DNA from 2 places in the Pseudoalteromonas sp. T1lg122 genome. Region 1 is predicted to be linked to the other one. Evidence: predicted binding sites of a transcription regulator. Region 1 holds the regulator's gene; the other holds the start of a gene.
The links. Region 1 encodes LexA, which represses DNA repair genes until DNA is damaged. Its sites were predicted from a motif close to TACTGTATNNNNATACAGTA; they were not measured.
Positions count from the first base shown of each region.

Region 2: uvrD (DNA helicase II) is a predicted target of LexA. The motif match lies at 6,879-6,898, and genes of this name have one in related genera.

Region 1 is NZ_PQCG01000010.1:88,348-96,963, reverse strand. Features, by position in the region: gene C2M33_RS09895 (hypothetical protein) at 1-367, opposite strand, end outside; gene C2M33_RS09890 (S41 family peptidase) at 360-1,982, opposite strand; gene C2M33_RS09885 (endonuclease) at 2,083-2,742, opposite strand; gene C2M33_RS09880 (VOC family protein) at 2,853-3,206, shown strand; gene C2M33_RS09875 (hypothetical protein) at 3,181-3,906, opposite strand; gene C2M33_RS09870 (hypothetical protein) at 4,065-4,445, shown strand; gene C2M33_RS09865 (PaaI family thioesterase) at 4,453-4,890, opposite strand; gene lexA (transcriptional repressor LexA) at 5,051-5,668, shown strand; gene coxB (cytochrome c oxidase subunit II) at 6,110-7,252, shown strand; gene ctaD (cytochrome c oxidase subunit I) at 7,252-8,616, shown strand, end outside.
Region 2 is NZ_PQCG01000033.1:378,633-387,248, reverse strand. Features, by position in the region: gene C2M33_RS18090 (CZB domain-containing protein) at 599-1,447, opposite strand; gene C2M33_RS18085 (ABC transporter substrate-binding protein) at 1,515-2,639, opposite strand; gene C2M33_RS18080 (GNAT family N-acetyltransferase) at 2,602-4,671, opposite strand; gene uvrD (DNA helicase II) at 4,649-6,814, opposite strand; gene C2M33_RS18070 (hypothetical protein) at 7,073-7,297, shown strand; gene C2M33_RS18065 (YacL family protein) at 7,420-7,788, shown strand; gene C2M33_RS18060 (peroxiredoxin-like family protein) at 7,821-8,450, opposite strand; gene C2M33_RS18055 (dUTP diphosphatase) at 8,584-8,616, shown strand, end outside.

The DNA.
Region 1 (8,616 bases):
CTTCGCACTCTACATTAGGAAGTGGAATACGGAGCTCTTTTTTGGGGTAGTAAAGCAGGCATTGCTCACCTGCTTTTTGCAACACAAACTTCTCAGAAGGAATTGAATGGGCGCCCATAATTGGCAGACCATCAGGTCCTTTGTTGGTGCCGTGATCAATCAGTAACTCTGCGCTCTTAGTAAACACATCATCGGCTAAGGTGACCAGTGCACCGCCTTTAGCTGATTGAATAGCCTGCTGTAGCTCAGTAATCACTCCCGGGTTTACCCGAACAAGCGTGGCATTTTGCGGTTGCTCCGCTTGAGTACTTTTACAGCCAGCTATGCTTGCCAGTAAGGTGCAGGTTAATAACAGTGCTTTATTCATTATCACCTTCCTTAGCTAGCAGTGGACGGGTTAAATCCATATTATTTTTGTAAAGTGTGGTATTGGCTTTAAGTGCAATACCTGTTTCATCAGCTTTATAAGTTGAGGTTGTCGCTTGCTTAGCTGTGACACTTTGGGCTACCACTGGACAACTACCATTTTCGATATGATAAAGTGCTGCACTCAATAGTGTTTCGTCACTATCACCTAACTGGTGATTAAAGTCGTCATCAAGCTCACAGCCTTTTACATCGGCAGCAAATTGTGGTGTAGGAGTCGGTACTAAGCCGTCTGAGTATTCACCAAAGCCCTTGTAATTGGTACCAGTAAACTGAATTGTATAGTAAGTCGTCGCACAGTTATGTGTTGGGGTAAAACCATATGGTTTACCACACGTTGTCCCGCCAATTAATATAACTTCAGCATCAATACCATTTAAGCCATTGATTAGGGCTTCTGATGCCGAACAAGTGTTTGCTGTACTGAGTACATAGACTTTCGATAAGTTTAAGTCAGGGAGCGTGTTATTCGTTCCCTCGAAAGTAGAATAATCGATTTCAACATCAATAAACGGGTATGGATCGCTCTCGGTCTGTTTGTCATTTTCAATGATCTGATAGTAAAAATAGTCACTCGTATTGGCAGGCCCAGCGATCATATAGGCAAGTTGTGATGAAAGCGCTAATAAGCCACCACCATTGTATCTAAGGTCGATGACAAGCTCGTCAATATTGTCGGCTTTGAACTTATTCACAGCACTTATCAGCTCAGGCTGAGCAATACTTATATGGCTGTTAAACTGCATGTAGCCCACTTTAGTGCCACCTTCTGTGGTAATAGTATCGACATTCTGTACCGGTGTTTGGGTGATATTACCAGCCACTAAAGAGAATGTTTTTTCTGTCTCATCATTACTAATTACCTTGAAGGTATGTGTATCGCCAGCGGTTGGCCCAAATAAAGCTTCATTTAATGTATCAATACCTGATTCCGTATTTGTATCAATACTGACACCATCCACTAAAATAACGCGATCGCCTCGTTGTAAGCCTGCATTAGCGGCAGGGGAGTCATCTTCTAAATAAGCAACTCGTAAGTCACGAGGAGGTGTGCCACTAATTAAAGCCCAGTTGATTCCATAGCCTGAAACTACGCCTGATTGAGACTCTTGAAAATAGTCTTCAGTTGGCACACTAAAGTGAAAATTGTCTTTATAAGCTCCTGAGTCTGTTGTTTCGAAGGTTTTTAATTGATCAAAATAAGCGGCGACAGAGCTGAAGTTATCTGGGTCGTTATCTTCTATTTCATCGTACCAAAGATAGGTTTCATCACTCCATGAACGTAGCCACATCTTCTCAGTAAACTCAGAGCCAGCGGTATCTGGGTAAGGTTGATTATCGTTATACGGATCATTACCAGTACGCGGTACGGCGCACTGATCTTTAAATTCACTTGATGCGGCAAAGGTGCCAGCTGTCCAAGTGGGTTCTGTCGTTGTTGGTGGCGGATTAGTCGTATCGGTATTGCTTGATGAGCCACCGCCGCCACAGCCAGATAAAGACATGCCTGAAGCCGCTAAGAAGACAGCTAAAGCGAGTTTGGTATTTTTAAACATGGGTGCTTCCTTTCTTGTATGAATTGTTTAAAAACTAACAATTACTTACTTTTAAAGCAACCAGTTGTTTAACCCTGCATGTAAAAAAATGTGCAAATAATTACAGGGACTTACGGTTGCTTATTTCAGCTATTTCAAGCTTTTGCCATGATTCAAACAGTTTGCGTTGTTTGTCAGATATCTTTAAGCCATAGGTTTTTTGCATATAGAAATAGGTATCGGCTATTTGCTTTCTTGCATAAATTGGCGGCTCAAATACACGTTGTTTAAAATCGATTTTTATTGGGCAAGCACCGTAACTTGCACTTGATGTTGTCACCATCCCATAGCGAAAGTTTGAACGGTCTGCATTTATCTCGCCAATTGCGGGGGCAAGGTTATTTATGTCGGCCTCCATTTGACGAAATTTTTCACTGACCTTTACGCAGTTTTTACGACCGCCATCTTGCCAGCATTGTAATTGATGGCCAAATTCCCAGGCTGGCACAATATGCTCCCATTCTATTCTTTTTGCTCGGGCATTTTCGTTACCGGCTCGGGTGATGGCATTGCGTGGAATATAGCCACATGAATCTGGATCGGGTACCAGCTTTTTACCTTGTCGCTTTATGTCGCAGCCACAATATAAGCTTTTGCTATTTTCAGGCAGCGATTTTATAAGGTGTTTTTTGGCGCTCGAAAAGCTAGAAAATTGCTCAGCAGAAGCAGAAAAGTTGATTAAAAAGCACAGTACAGCAAAAGAAATTAAACGCATATCCATCACATGAGTGAACTACAGGAACGGTTATTTTAGAGTGACTATTCTAAAAAGGAAAAGTATTTCAACTCAGCTATAGTTGTTAGGCCGTTTTTATTAAAGGAATTACAACTATGTTATTAGGTGCCTTTTCTGTGAGTTTAAATGTAAAAGATATCCATGCTTCAAAGCAGTTTTATGAAAAGCTAGGTTTTAAAGAGTTTGCTGGGGAGATTGAGCAACATTGGTTGATCATGAAAAACGGTGAACATTTAATTGGTTTGTTCCAAGGTATGTTTGATAAAACCATGCTGACATTTAACCCCGGATGGGATCAAAACGCTGAGGCGCTGACTGAGTTTGCAACCTTTGAGCAATTAGCGACACGTTTTCAGCAACAGGGGTTAGAGATACAAAAGGCCGGTGACGCGAGTTTTATTATCACCGACCCAGACGGCAATCCTATTTTGATTGACCAGCACGTATAGCTGGTTTTTTACGCTTTAAACGAATGTTTTGCAGTAACAAAATAATCCCAGTTATACAAAACAGCACGCTGGTGGCTGAGAAGCTGATAAGCAATGGATTGTTAAAGTTTTCTCGCTCATCATAATCCATAATGTGCAGCATCCAGAAAAAGTCGAAAATGCGCCACAGGGTGCTGCGCACAGTAATAACCTTACCGGTTAGGCTATCTAGATATAAGGTGGTTGTTAGCCAATCATCAAAGCTTACTTGCCAAACATTGGCTTTGTGACCGACTTCTCTTGGCCCATTTGGTAATAGCTGAGCTTGAGTCATGTTAGCATCAATAAGCAGATGAGCTTGTGCATTTTCAATGATTTGAGCTTCATTTGGAGTAGGCATTTTATCACCCGTTCTACCATCAAAATTGAAGACACCGAGAGGGGTGGTGACTTCTATAATCGGGGTGTTTAAAAAATGGCTATATTTAATACCTTCGATTTGCTCAAATTGCGCGGTTATTTTATCAATCGAAGTAGGGTAGTCTGACACTATAAATGGGCTACTTAAACTGCGATTAGCCAAATGTTTGCCATGCACTTTTTCAAGCGGTAATGAGCTCATTACCAGCCCACCTAAGAGCCAAAAGAAGATCTGTAAAGCGAGCAAGTAGCCAAGCCATTTATGCCCTTTACGAGCATACTTGAACATGCGTTTATTCATTATTACCCCGTTATTATTGTTGTATGGGTGCTATTTTAAGTTGTTTAACTGTATTGCCAATGCGGCATAATGTCGCATTAACTGTATTCTAGATTTGGTATATATACAAAACTGAGTTAAAGTTTCAGTCGATATCAATAGAGGGTAAAAACGAGAGTATGTCGGAAATTCAATTTTTAAATGTAGATCTGGAGCTTGAATCAAAGCACGATATTAGTGCGCTTGTTGCTGATTTGAAGAAAAACGCCATGGTTTTACATTATGACCAAGATGAATACCGCCAACTAGCACGGATTGAAGCAACCGCAGATATCAGCTCTCCAGATAAAGCGATTAACCAGCTTTGCGAGCTTATTGAGTCTTGCTCGCGCAATGCATTAAAACAGTGGTTATCGTGCTCAAAACGAACATTTGATATAGGTTTTGAATCAGGTAATTCGCCAAAATGCTTTAATCAACCCCTGCATGCCGATACCTTGTTACGTATCTCAGCAATTGGCGCAGGGATTGAAATTACTATTTATCCTGTTGAAAAATAGGTCGAATTTAGCGCTCTACTACCGCTGCGGTCATTCTTGATACGCAGCATAGCTCTCCTGCGGCATTGGTAATTTTAATATCCCAAACAGAGGTGCGCTTTCCTAAATGCAGCGGTCTAGCCGTTGCAGTTAAAACTCCCTTACGTGATGCTTTCATATGGTTGGCATTAATCTCTTGGCCAACAGCGTAGAATTTATTGAAATCAACCACAAAGTTGGCTGCATAGCTTGCCACTGTCTCGGCTAACACAACGTTTGCTCCGCCATGTACCATGCCCATAGGGTTATGATGTTCTGGGATGGCAGGCATCGTCGCCACTAAATAGTCATCGCCAATTTCTGTCACTTCAATGCCCATGGTTTTCATTAAAGTGCCTTGCCCGGTGATCCCTTGCTCCAATTCTTTACATAGCTCTAGCGTGATTGGGTGGTGCCAAATGCTCATTGTGTTTCCTTAGCCTGCTAATTAAAGCTAATACCTTATGGCATCTTAGAGTGAGGTTCAATGTAAGTTTTGTAGCAATATGACGGTATTAATTAAATTTGCGATTTTCAGATAACTGTATATACTCACAGTTAAATGTACTGTATGGAAAACCAGTTGTATGCGCCCATTAACTAAACGCCAATCGCAAATTTTAGAACTCATTAAAGTCTTTATTAAAGATACAGGCATGCCACCAACGCGTGCTGAAATAGCTCAAACATTGGGTTTTAAAAGTGCCAACGCCGCTGAAGAGCACCTAAAAGCACTGGCAAAAAAAGGCATGATCAAAATGAAGCCTGGGGCGAGTCGTGGTATTCAATTAATCGAAGAAGATGAACCAGAGCAATTAGGTTTACCTTTAATTGGCCGTGTTGCAGCGGGCGAACCCATTTTGGCCCAAGAGCATGTTGAAAGCCATTGCCAAGTTGATCCGTCGTTATTTAAGCCTGCCGCTGATTTCTTACTGCGTGTAAATGGCATGAGTATGAAAGACATTGGCATCATGGACGGTGATTTACTTGCAGTACATAGAACACAAGTTGCTGAAAATGGCCAAGTTGTTGTTGCACGAGTTGATGAAGACGTGACTGTTAAGCGTTTAGAAAAAGCTGGCCGAAAAGTATTTTTACACGCAGAGAACGAAGAGTTTTCACCTATTGAAGTTGACCTAGAGCACGAATCGTTCAATATCGAAGGATTAGCGGTAGGGGTTATTCGAAACGCTGACTGGATGTAAGTGTTCCCAACTTGGTGCATTAAATTGACTTAATTTGGTGCACCATCGAAATTTTGCTACTTAATTAGGATTTGTGAATCCTTACTCATCATTTAAAGCCTTATATGGCGCAGTTTCCCTCTCTTTTTGTATTTTGTTTGTACGCCTAAACATTAAATAACGCGCTGATTATAGTTGTTATTTTTGCACCAAAATAAACATTTATTATCACTAAAACTTGCTTATTGCTCATTTTTTAACTAATTGGTTAGTACATTGTATTAACACCTATTTACGAAATTGACACACCTAAACGTGTCAGGGAGTAATACAACGGGCTTGTATCATTTCATTGCGTCGTGATGATACGAATTCGCTCTAAACAATAAAAATACGAATGGGCACCTTGCTGTAACGCCTTTTCGCTTTGCGTCTTGCAATAGCATTTAAAGGAGCCGTCACATGGGTAAACTGCGTTACGCCTTGTGGCTTATATTACTCGCACCTGTGCAATTTGCATTGGCAAACAGCCAATTCAATATGCGTAAAGGGGTGACTGATATAAGTAATAATGTTTATGAGTTACACATGACGATATTTATTATCTGTTGTGTGATTGGCATCATCGTTTTTGCGGTGATGTTTTGGGCTTTAATACACCACCGTAAATCTAAAGGGGCTAAGCCAGCCCAATTTCATGAAAGTACAAAAGTTGAAATACTTTGGACTGCCATTCCGTTTGTTATATTAATCGCGATGGCTGTGCCTGCAACAAAAACCCTCATTGCTATGGAAGATGCCTCTAAAGCCGATATCACAATTAAAGTGACTGGCTCGCAATGGAAATGGCATTACGAGTACATGGGTGAAGATATTGCCTACTACTCAATTCTAGCTACACCGAAAGACCAAATAGACAACCAAGCAGAAAAAACTGAGCATTATTTGCTTGAAGTTGATAAACCCTTGGTACTGCCTATCAATAAAAAAGTTCGCTTTTTAATGACCTCAGACGATGTGATTCATTCGTGGTGGGTGCCTGACTTTGCGGTCAAAAAGGACGCAAATCCAGGATTTATTAATGAAGCGTGGACACGTATTAACGAGCCGGGTGTGTATCGTGGTCAATGCGCAGAGTTATGCGGTAAAGATCATGGCTTTATGCCTGTTGTAGTGAAAGCCCTTCCTGAAGATGAGTTTGCTAATTGGCTTGCTGATGCCAAACAAGAAAAAGCCAATGCAGCAGCCGCTGATGCAGCTTTACTCGATCAAACATTACCTAAAGAAGAGCTCATGACCTTGGGTGAGCAAGTCTACATGGCTAGTTGTGCTGCTTGTCATCAGCCAACAGGTATGGGGTTGCCAGGCGTGTTTCCTGCGTTGAAAGGCAGCCCAATCGTGTTGGGTGATGTGAAAGACCACATTGATGTTGTGTTACATGGCCGCCCTGGTACGGCGATGCAAGCGTTTGATAAGCAGCTTTCAATTAAGCAACTTGCTGCGGTTATTACCTATAAGCGAAATGCATGGGGTAATGATACAGGCGATGTGATCCAACCGAGTCAAATTCAAGCCGCGATTGATGCAGCAGCGGAGGCGAAATAATGAGTAACGTTATTAATGAGCAAGCAACTGGGCATGCGCATCACGACCATCATCATCCTGCGAAAGGGTTTAAGCGTTGGCTTTACACTACCAATCATAAAGACATTGGGAGTTTATACCTGATCTTTTCTCTTACCATGTTCTTGATTGGTGGAGCGATGGCTATGGTGATCCGCGCTGAACTATTTCAGCCAGGATTACAGTTAGTCGATCCGCACTTTTTTAACCAAATGACCACGGTACATGGTTTGATCATGGTGTTTGGTGCTGTTATGCCCGCATTTACTGGGCTTGCTAACTGGATGGTGCCTATGATGATTGGTGCACCTGATATGGCGCTGCCGCGCATGAACAACTGGAGCTTTTGGATATTACCTTTCGCATTTTTAATCCTGCTAGCTTCTTTACTCATGCCGGGGGGCGGTCCTGCATTTGGCTGGACATTCTACGCACCACTTTCCACCACTTACAGTAACGATAACACTGCACTTTTTGTATTTGCCGTACATATCATGGGTATCAGCTCAATTATGGGGGCGATTAACGTTATCGTGACTATCGTCAATCTAAGAGCGCCGGGTATGACGTGGATGAAACTGCCACTGTTTGTCTGGACTTGGTTAATCACCGCATTTTTGTTAATTGCTGTAATGCCTGTTTTAGCAGGGGCGGTCACAATGGTGTTGACCGATAAATACTTTGCAACGAGCTTTTTTGATGCCGCGGGAGGGGGCGACCCCGTGATGTTCCAGCACATCTTCTGGTTCTTCGGTCACCCTGAAGTGTACATCATGATTTTGCCGGCCTTTGGTATTATTTCGACTATTGTGCCAACCTTTTCACGCAAAAAGTTATTTGGCTACGCTTCTATGGTGTATGCAACCTCATCGATTGCTCTTTTGAGTTTTATTGTATGGGCACACCATATGTTCACTACCGGGATGCCTGTAGCCGGTGAGCTATTCTTCATGTACGCAACCATGCTCATTTCGGTACCCACAGGGGTTAAGGTGTTTAATTGGGTGGCTACTATGTGGCGCGGCTCAATTAGTTTTGAAATTCCGATGATGTTTGCCATCGCCTTTATCGTGTTGTTCACTTTGGGTGGTTTCTCTGGCTTGATGCTCGCGATTACTCCGGCTGACTTCCAGTATCACGATACCTACTTTGTGGTGGCACATTTCCATTATGTGTTAGTAACAGGCGCCGTGTTCTCAATTATGGCGGGAGCTTATTACTGGCTACCAAAATGGACAGGCAACATGTACAACGAAACACTAGCGAAATGGCATTTCTGGCTATCGCTAATTAGTGTCAACGTATTGTTCTTCCCTATGCATTTTGTTGGTCTTGCGGGTATGCCA
Region 2 (8,616 bases), on a different contig from region 1:
GTCAGTTAGCGAGTTGTAAGTTAGCAAGGGTAAAGTTGAACTGTTGGTTTGTTTAGTACAGAGTCACCCTCAGCAACAAACCCCGTAGGAGGCACTTCAGTGCCGAATTCAGACCATAACAAATACATTCACGGCTAAATAGTTAGCGAGTTGTTAGTTAGCAAGGGTAAAGTTGAACTGTTGGTTTGTTTAGTACAGAGTCACCCTCAGCAACAAACTCCGTAGGGGGACTTCAGTGCCAAATAGACAAGAGACGTCAGATAATAGATGTTAGTTGATCTTCCGGGTTGTTATGTAACTGAGTCACCCTCAGCAACAACCCCCGTAGGAGGCACTTCAGTGCCGAATCTAGACCATAAAAAACTCATTCACGGCTAAAGCCATTCCTACAAGTTTACTTTGCCTAGAGCCTAGAGCCTAGAGCCTAGACAGAGCCAGAGGGAGACGGAGCACCAAACACCTCTACCGCGCGGCTGATCGCTGACGGCTGATAGCTCTGTATTGGGTTTCGCTTCGCTCTACCCAACCTACGCCAGAACTTAATACTTTACTCTTTCTAACTCGCTAACTTTACCCTTTCAAACTTGCTAACTAGCGACTAAAAAAGCCCATACTCTTCGGTTTCTTCTGCTTCGTGGCGCATGAGGTGCTCAGGGCGGAAAATGGCGCTTGGGTCTAATAATAAGCTGTGTTTATGCTTCATTTTGATTAGTCCGCGCATCATGTTTTTAGTTTGCGGATCAACATCAAAACCCACAGAGGTAAGTTGGTCTAATGGTTTGATATCTTCTTTCTTCACGTTGATGTTGTCTTCTACTTTGTCGACTAGAAGGCCTATATGAGGTGTTACGCCATCTTTTGTGGTGAAGATGATGATAGGCTTATAATCAAGAATGATCTGCTCACGTGCCGATTCAAACAGTCTAATAAGTTGGTTGAATGTTTGGCGCTTTTTCTCTGCAAATAAGCTGATTACTTTGTCGTGAGGTTGGCTCTTTTGTAATTCTAATAATTCACCGGCCATGGCATGTAATTCACGGTGTGGCTTATCAAACTTGGCTAAGATACTTTGTAAATCTTCGTTATCGGTTTCAAAATTGTTATACCAGCGACCAAAAGCGCATTTGTCTGGATCTGTGGCTTTTGTAAAAGGTGCACCTGTTACTAGGCTATTTTCTAAGGCATCTAGCCAATCTAAATGGTCTTTTTCTCTTTCGACTAAAAGGTCAGATAATTCGCTATTGGTTTCTTTGGTTGAGTGATTGTTTAATACAATTCCTAAATCAAAGATAGGCGTTGGGGTTTCCATATAATCTTTAACCCCAATGAAGCTTTTATTTTCATTTGGCAACGACGTTAAATTTCCTTCGTAACGCTCAGTTAGAAGAATATCGAGAATTTTTAGTGAAATGGTCTTTTGGCCAACTCGAAAATTAATCAGATCCATATTTCCCTCAAAGCCTTGTTAAGTCTCTATAGCATAGAACATTATTGTAATTTAGTCGTAGTTTAACCTAATTACTTTTAAAATATGAGCGGTAGATTTTTTTGTTATTTCCCGCAGTGTGAGTGTTAAATAGATCAGCGAAATCTGATGTGTCAGTAAAGAGATGATTTAGCTCTGTTAGCAGACATTGATTGTTTAGTGGCGTTGGGCATTTTTGGGCAGCGCTAACCAAAGCAACGGCATTCAAATAACCTTCAAATATAATTCTATTTGCACTCGTGTGATAAGGCTCGATATCTTCAATAAACTGCTTACACCAAGGGTTTTTACAGTTATTAGGGTCGGGAACCACTTCAGTGACCATAATGTTGGCGGGCTGTTTAACTCGCTGATATAAATCATGGCTCGAAACGAAAGACACCGAAGTATAATCTGGGTTGAAGCTTTGTTTGTTTGCTGCATTAATGAATTCAGCGAGAGGCTCGTAGGTGCCGACTAAACAAATTGCGGTTGCTTTACTTTCTTTTAGAAGCGCTAAAGCTTTTGAAATATCATCACTATTGCGCTTAAACCGAGCGACTTCTACAGGTTTAATACCATGTATTTTTAATGCATTAACAAGGTTGTTTTCTACCATATAGCCAAACTCATCTGCTTGGATCATCAAGCCAATTTTTTCATGCTTACGCTCTTTCACGAAATAATTAATCTGCTCTATGGCTTCATCTTGGTAGCTCGCTCGAAGATTAAATACATTTGGCATTGAGCTGTTATGTAAAAAATCAGCACCTGTAAATGGCATTAGAAAAGGAATGCGGTGCCTATCCAGTAAAGGTTTAATTGCATGAGCTGTTGGTGTGCCCATAGAGCCAAAAATTGCATGGATCTTTCGATCAAATAAAAACTCGCGGGTATTCACTACGGTATTTTTTGGCTCGTAGCCATCATCAGCTAATATCAGATCGATACTTTGCCCATTAATACCGTTTTCTTTGTTGATTTTATTAAAGTAAATATTACTGCCAAGCGCCAGTTGTTCGCCTATTTGCTTTGCCGGTCCTGTGAGTGCAGTGGACATGCCTAGTTTAATGGTAGGCTGTGCGTGTTCAGCTAAAGCTATCTGAGATAGCAGCAAGGTATAAATACATAAACACTTAATGGCTGTGATTTTGAAGTGATTTATAGTGAGCATACCAACCTTGCACTGCGGTTTTGAACTGTGAGTCTAAGTCTTTTTTACCTGTAAAACCGGCTTCATCGATTAAGCTATTTACAGAGGTTTGCTGTAATACTAGTCGAATAAGGATGAATTTTGTATGTTCATCTAATAAATTTAGACTAATTGGTGTGCTCCAAATCATTTGCCATAGCAATGGCTGCACTTGGAAGAGGTTAATATCACCAATTAACAGTCGCTCAGCTCTTGCATCTAAGGCAGGAGAATAGTCACTTTTTGGTAAGCTTTTGAATAGCTCTGCAATAAGCTGCCAAGGAAGCGAGCTAAAGTGACCAAGGAGTTGCAAAGACAGGTCTTGCTTAAACTCCTCTATAAAGAGTTCTGCGCTATCTGAAGTTTGCTTATCTAACGCTTTAATCACTAAAGCAGCATGTTCAGCCGTTGCTTTGTCATGACTAAATCCAAGCTTAACAACATTAAAGCCATTACTTTGCCAAAACTTAACTAACGCTGCATTGGCGCCAAAGCTGGCACCAAAATAACTGCAATTATTTAATTGGCTTTCGCAGTAGTTTAACAGGGCTGAGCCAATACCTTGTTGATGACATTCAGGTGCAACAGCTATTCTCACGACTCTCGCTGAGTGTTTACACAAGTCTTCTGTATTTCGGCTCAATTGAGTCAGAGTTTGCGCCATTAAATGACCATGTGGCCGACGCTTTCCTCTTATAACCTGCTCTGCGATTTCTGGTGTTAAGCCACCCTCAATAGCAATTAAGCAAACGGCTTTTAATGTACTTTCTTGTTTGCAGATCGATAGTTGTAACTCTGGGGCATCAAGCAATTGGCGTAAGTCGTTTACCGTAGTTTGATAATGAGCTAACGCCAATAGCGCCATAATTTGGCTAAGCAGCTGCTCATCATCAATGAGTTGCTCTTTGCTTATGCTTTCAAATTGGTAAGAATTACCACTTTGCGCTTCTAGGTACTTTGCATCGAGTAGTAATAGTTCGCGTAGGCTATTTTCGAGGGGGTCACGTTTAGCAAAACGAATAGGTTCATCCAGAGTAACTGCCTTTAGCGATTTATATTGGCTACGTAAGTAATGTAAAAAACGTAACGTGTAACCACGCCCATTTCCTTCATAACCAACCATAGTGCTGGCAAATACGATCCGTGGATAACTTTTTAGGATCTGCAATAGCATAGGAACCGGAATCGCTGCTGCTTCGTCGACAAATAACAGATCGCAATCAGGTTTTTCGTTTAGCAGTGTATCTGGCGCAATATAGCTAAGGTTAGCTAGCTGCTTACAGTTTTGCTCTTTGCTAACACCAAGCTCAGCGGCTAAATGCTTAAAGCTTGTTTGTACGGCTTTGGCTTGGGTGGCACAAATAAGGATTTTTTTATCTTGAAGACATGCTGCTGCAAGCCCTAAAGCAGCTGATTTACCACGACCTCGGTCTGCACTGATCACTAAAGGACGATTCGCTCGCCCTGTCGCGGTTTTAATAATTTGCTCAACACATGCTTGTTGTTGCTGATAATTTATCTCAGCAGTTGCTGACGATACTGATTGGTAAGTAGGAAGCGAGTGCTCAGTAAAATAATGTGGCTGCAATTTTAGCTTGGCGAAAAAGCGCTGATTAAAAAAGCTGTGTTTAATCTCTTCGCCATAAGAGTTGATACTTGTGAGTGCTGGGTCTTGCCACTTGCGGTCATCGGGCAGCAACAGTATCAGTACACCACCTGCTTTTACGGTACCTGCAAGCGCTGCGAGTTTATCGGCATATAAACCGCTAAAACCATCAAAAATTGCGTGATGAAACTCTTGACCAAGAATTTGGTGAGCATGTTTTGGAAACTCACTATTTGCTAATAATGAGTTGCTACTGAAAACATAGGTGTTTTTAAGCGCTAATTGGTTTGCAAACTGATAGCACCAAGTTTCGCTGCCTTGCACAATGACAAGCTGGCGATGCTTTGCAATCACCAGCTCATTACACAGTGCTGTTAAATACTCATTATAAGGCTTGAAGTCTTGCATACTGTGTTACAAGCCATTTGCTACCTAGGTCATCAAAGTTCACTTGAATACGTGACTGTGCGCCGCTACCTTCGTAATTGAGTACGGTTCCTGCACCGAACTTAGCGTGTAATACGCGTTGTCCTAAGTTAAAGCCGCTATCTTCAAATGCTGCATGTGTTACTGAGGGACTAAAACGACCTGCCGCAGGTGGTCTTGAAACCTGTGTTTTAATACGAATTTCTTCGATACAGTCTTCAGGCATTTCGCGTAAAAAGCGTGATGGGCTATGGTATTTTTCTTGTCCGTATAAGCGGCGGCTTTCTGCATGGCTAATATATAGTTTTTCCATCGCGCGAGTCATACCAACATAGCAGAGGCGGCGTTCTTCTTCTAAACGACCAGACTCTTCATTACTTTGTTGTGATGGGAACATGCCCTCTTCAACACCAACCATAAATACCAGTGGGAATTCTAGGCCTTTTGCTGAGTGCAGAGTCATCATTTGCACCGCGTCTTCGTGCTCGTCAGCTTGACCTTCGCCAGACTCTAATGAGGTATAAGCCAAAAAGCCCTGTAGTGGTGAGCTGAACTCTTCATCTTCTGGGAGTTCATATTGACCACAAGCACTAATTAGCTCTTCTAAGTTTTCTACGCGGGCACGGCCTTTTTCACCTTTTTCAGCTTGATACATTGCCATTAACCCCGAGCTTTGAATGGCGTATTTCGCTTGCTCTTCTAAGGTGAGATTGCTGATCTTATCTTCGATATGCTCAACAAGCTCTAAGAATTTAGTGACGGCACTCGCTGCACGACCAGATAAGTGCTGCTGCTCGATAATAGCTTTTGCGGCATACCAAAGTGGCAATGACTCATTGCGCGCACAATCACGAATGTGGCTTAGTGTTTTATCACCAATGCCGCGAGCAGGGGTGTTAATAACGCGCTCGAAAGCAGCATCATCTTGACGGTTACCCACTAAACGTAAATACGAAAGAGCATCTTTGATCTCTTGGCGCTCGAAGAAGCGCATACCGCCGTAAATACGATATTTTAAACCTTCTTGTAGCATCGCTTCCTCGAGTACACGAGATTGCGCATTGTTACGGTATAAAATCGCGGCATCTTGTAATGCATTACCTGCATTTAGCCAGCTACGTAGTTTGCTGCTGACAAAGCGCGCTTCGTCTAATTCATTAAACGCAGCGTAAACAGAAATAGGCTCACCATCATTGCCGTCTGTCCAAAGGCTTTTGCCCATGCGTTCAGCATTGTTTTTGATCAGCGCATTTGATGCTTTTAAGATTGTTGCCGTTGAACGGTAATTTTGTTCAAGGCGAATAGTTTCGGCTTCGAAGTCAGTTAAGAAGCGTTTGATATTCTCAATTTTTGCGCCACGCCAGCCATAGATACTTTGGTCATCATCACCTACGATCATAATACTGTTGGTGTTACCTGCGAGTAATTTTAACCAAGCGTACTGGATTGTATTGGTATCCTGGAACTCGTCTACCAGCATGTGGGCAAAACGCTGTTGATAGTGACGTAAAAGTGTTGGGTGGTTTTTAAGTACTTCGTAGCAGCGCAGCAGTATTTCTGCAAAGTCGACTAAACCTGCACGGTCACAAGCCTCTTGATATGCAGCATAGACTTTCAGCATCATTTGCTCATTAATATCGTAGGCTTGAATGTCTTTAGGTCGCAGACCTTCATCTTTTTTCGCGCTGATATACCAACCAAATTGTTTTGCTGGCCACTTTTTATCATCGATGTTCATCGCTTTAAGTAAGCGTTTGATCATACGTTGTTGATCGTCAGAATCTAAAATTTGAAAGCTTTCAGGCAAGTTCGCTTCACGGTGATGGGCGCGCAGAATACGATGAGATAAGCCGTGGAAGGTACCAATCCACATACCACCAACCGGTGCTTTTAAAGTTTCTTCTACACGAGTGCGCATTTCTTTCGCGGCTTTGTTAGTAAAGGTTACCGCAAAGATGCTGTATGCAGAAGCTTGCTCAACTTGCATGAGCCATGCGATGCGATGAACAAGTACTCGAGTTTTACCAGAACCTGCACCTGCAAGTACTAGCATATTTTGCAATGGGGCTGCGACTGCATCCCGTTGTTTGTCATTTAAGCCATCGAGTAATTCAGAAACGTCCATCGTTACGCCTTTTCAATCTATAATGGGTGGAGTATAACAGGTGTTTATTCAAGGCTAAATAAAATACTGTTTTTATAAACAGCTATTTGGCAAGTCATTAAAATTGCGATATAAAAATTGTGAATTTGACCGATTTTTAGCAAAAAAAACTAAAATCAAAATAACGCTACTTTTTAACACTTTGATTTGTAAGCCATAATAAGTTGGCATAAAGTGTGTTTACTAAAAGTATAATCATTAAAAACTACAGAGGTTAGTATGGCAGAGCAAGGTTCTGGCGGTAATGTAATCGCAGCAATATGTAATATCTTTTTTCCAGGCTTAGGGCAATTGGTACAAGGCCGAATTATGGCAGCTATCTTTTTTGCTATAGCCATTATTATCAGCTATGCCCTTGTCTACGCTTTAGTAGGTTTTGTGTTAGTACCAATCGTATACCTATGGGCGATTATTGATGCTGCGCGTTTCAAATCGCGAGTCTAGCTATTTTAAATAGCATAAACACGAGCGCCACGTTGGCGCTCGTGCTGCTTTAAAGCTACAAAACTCGCCACGTTTAGCTGCAAACGGTATAATTAGCAGATAACGTATTATGAGTACCCTCCATGGAATATCAATTTATCCGCGATCCTATTAGCGGTTTACGCATTAAAATCTCCTCTGAGCATGCAGTTATTGGCCGTTGGCTAAATGAAGAAGTCGGCAAAGAAAAAATCGCGATGGTGCAAGCGTTGATCTCTGCGGTTAAGAGCAGTCATGAGCCTTTAACCTTACAGGGTCAAGAAATTGATTTGATCTTAAGTAAAGACGAAGCGCTATTCGAAGCTCATGCATTACATCAAGACAACGAAGACTTAGTTGCCTACCAAGATGATGATTTAATGCTTGAAGAAGAAGGCCTGTGCAGTGGCTGTGGTTTTGAAGACTTTGTTGATTTAATTGAATCTTGGCAAGAATTTACACAAGGCCGATAAGCAGACGCATGGTCTGCTTATCGATTACTAAATTATTGCTCGCTCACTGATTTAACAGCGGCTAGTAATAAATCTTCTGTTAAGCGGACTTTGTAATTTGGGTTGGCGTATTGAAAATGAACTAACCCATTTGTATCTATCACGAATACTGCGGGTACTGGCAGTGCTACTTTCGCTTCACCCTCTAACGAGACAAAGTTAACCCCAAGCTTATTGCGGTAAATCTTTGCTGTTTTGTCATCTAAGTAAAACGCTAGACCTAACGTTTGCGCCAAAGTGAGGCTGTCGTCAGAAAGCAATTGATAGCTAGGAGCTGTAATTTTTGTTTCAGCGAGTTTTTCAGGGCTATCTGGTGAAACGGCAATTAATTGCGCGTTTAAATTTGCTAATTCTTTCTCAATTTTTTGCACGCTGGCCAATTGCTTTGAACAATATGGACACCAGCCACCACGATAAACAATCAGCACAGTGGTTTTCTCTTTAAAGCGCTCAGCGAGCGAGACGGTTTTACCGTATTGGTCTTTCAATTCAACATTTGGCACCGTTAAGCCAGGTAATAACGGACTAACTTGCTCTGCTGACTCGGCAATATTGGTCGCAGTTGCAGCGATAACGTGGCTTGATAGTACAAACAGTACACTAATGAATAGGGATTTAAACATGGGCTTCCTCGGTTATTTTTATCAACTGCAAAGATGACCTGATTGTTGCGGGATTTATTTCATCTTTACCTACATCAAACTCAAATTTAACTGTAGTATATAGGCAAATAAAAAATGCAAGTTGGGATAAAGAATGTCTGCTAATTTACAAAAACTCGTTGTTATG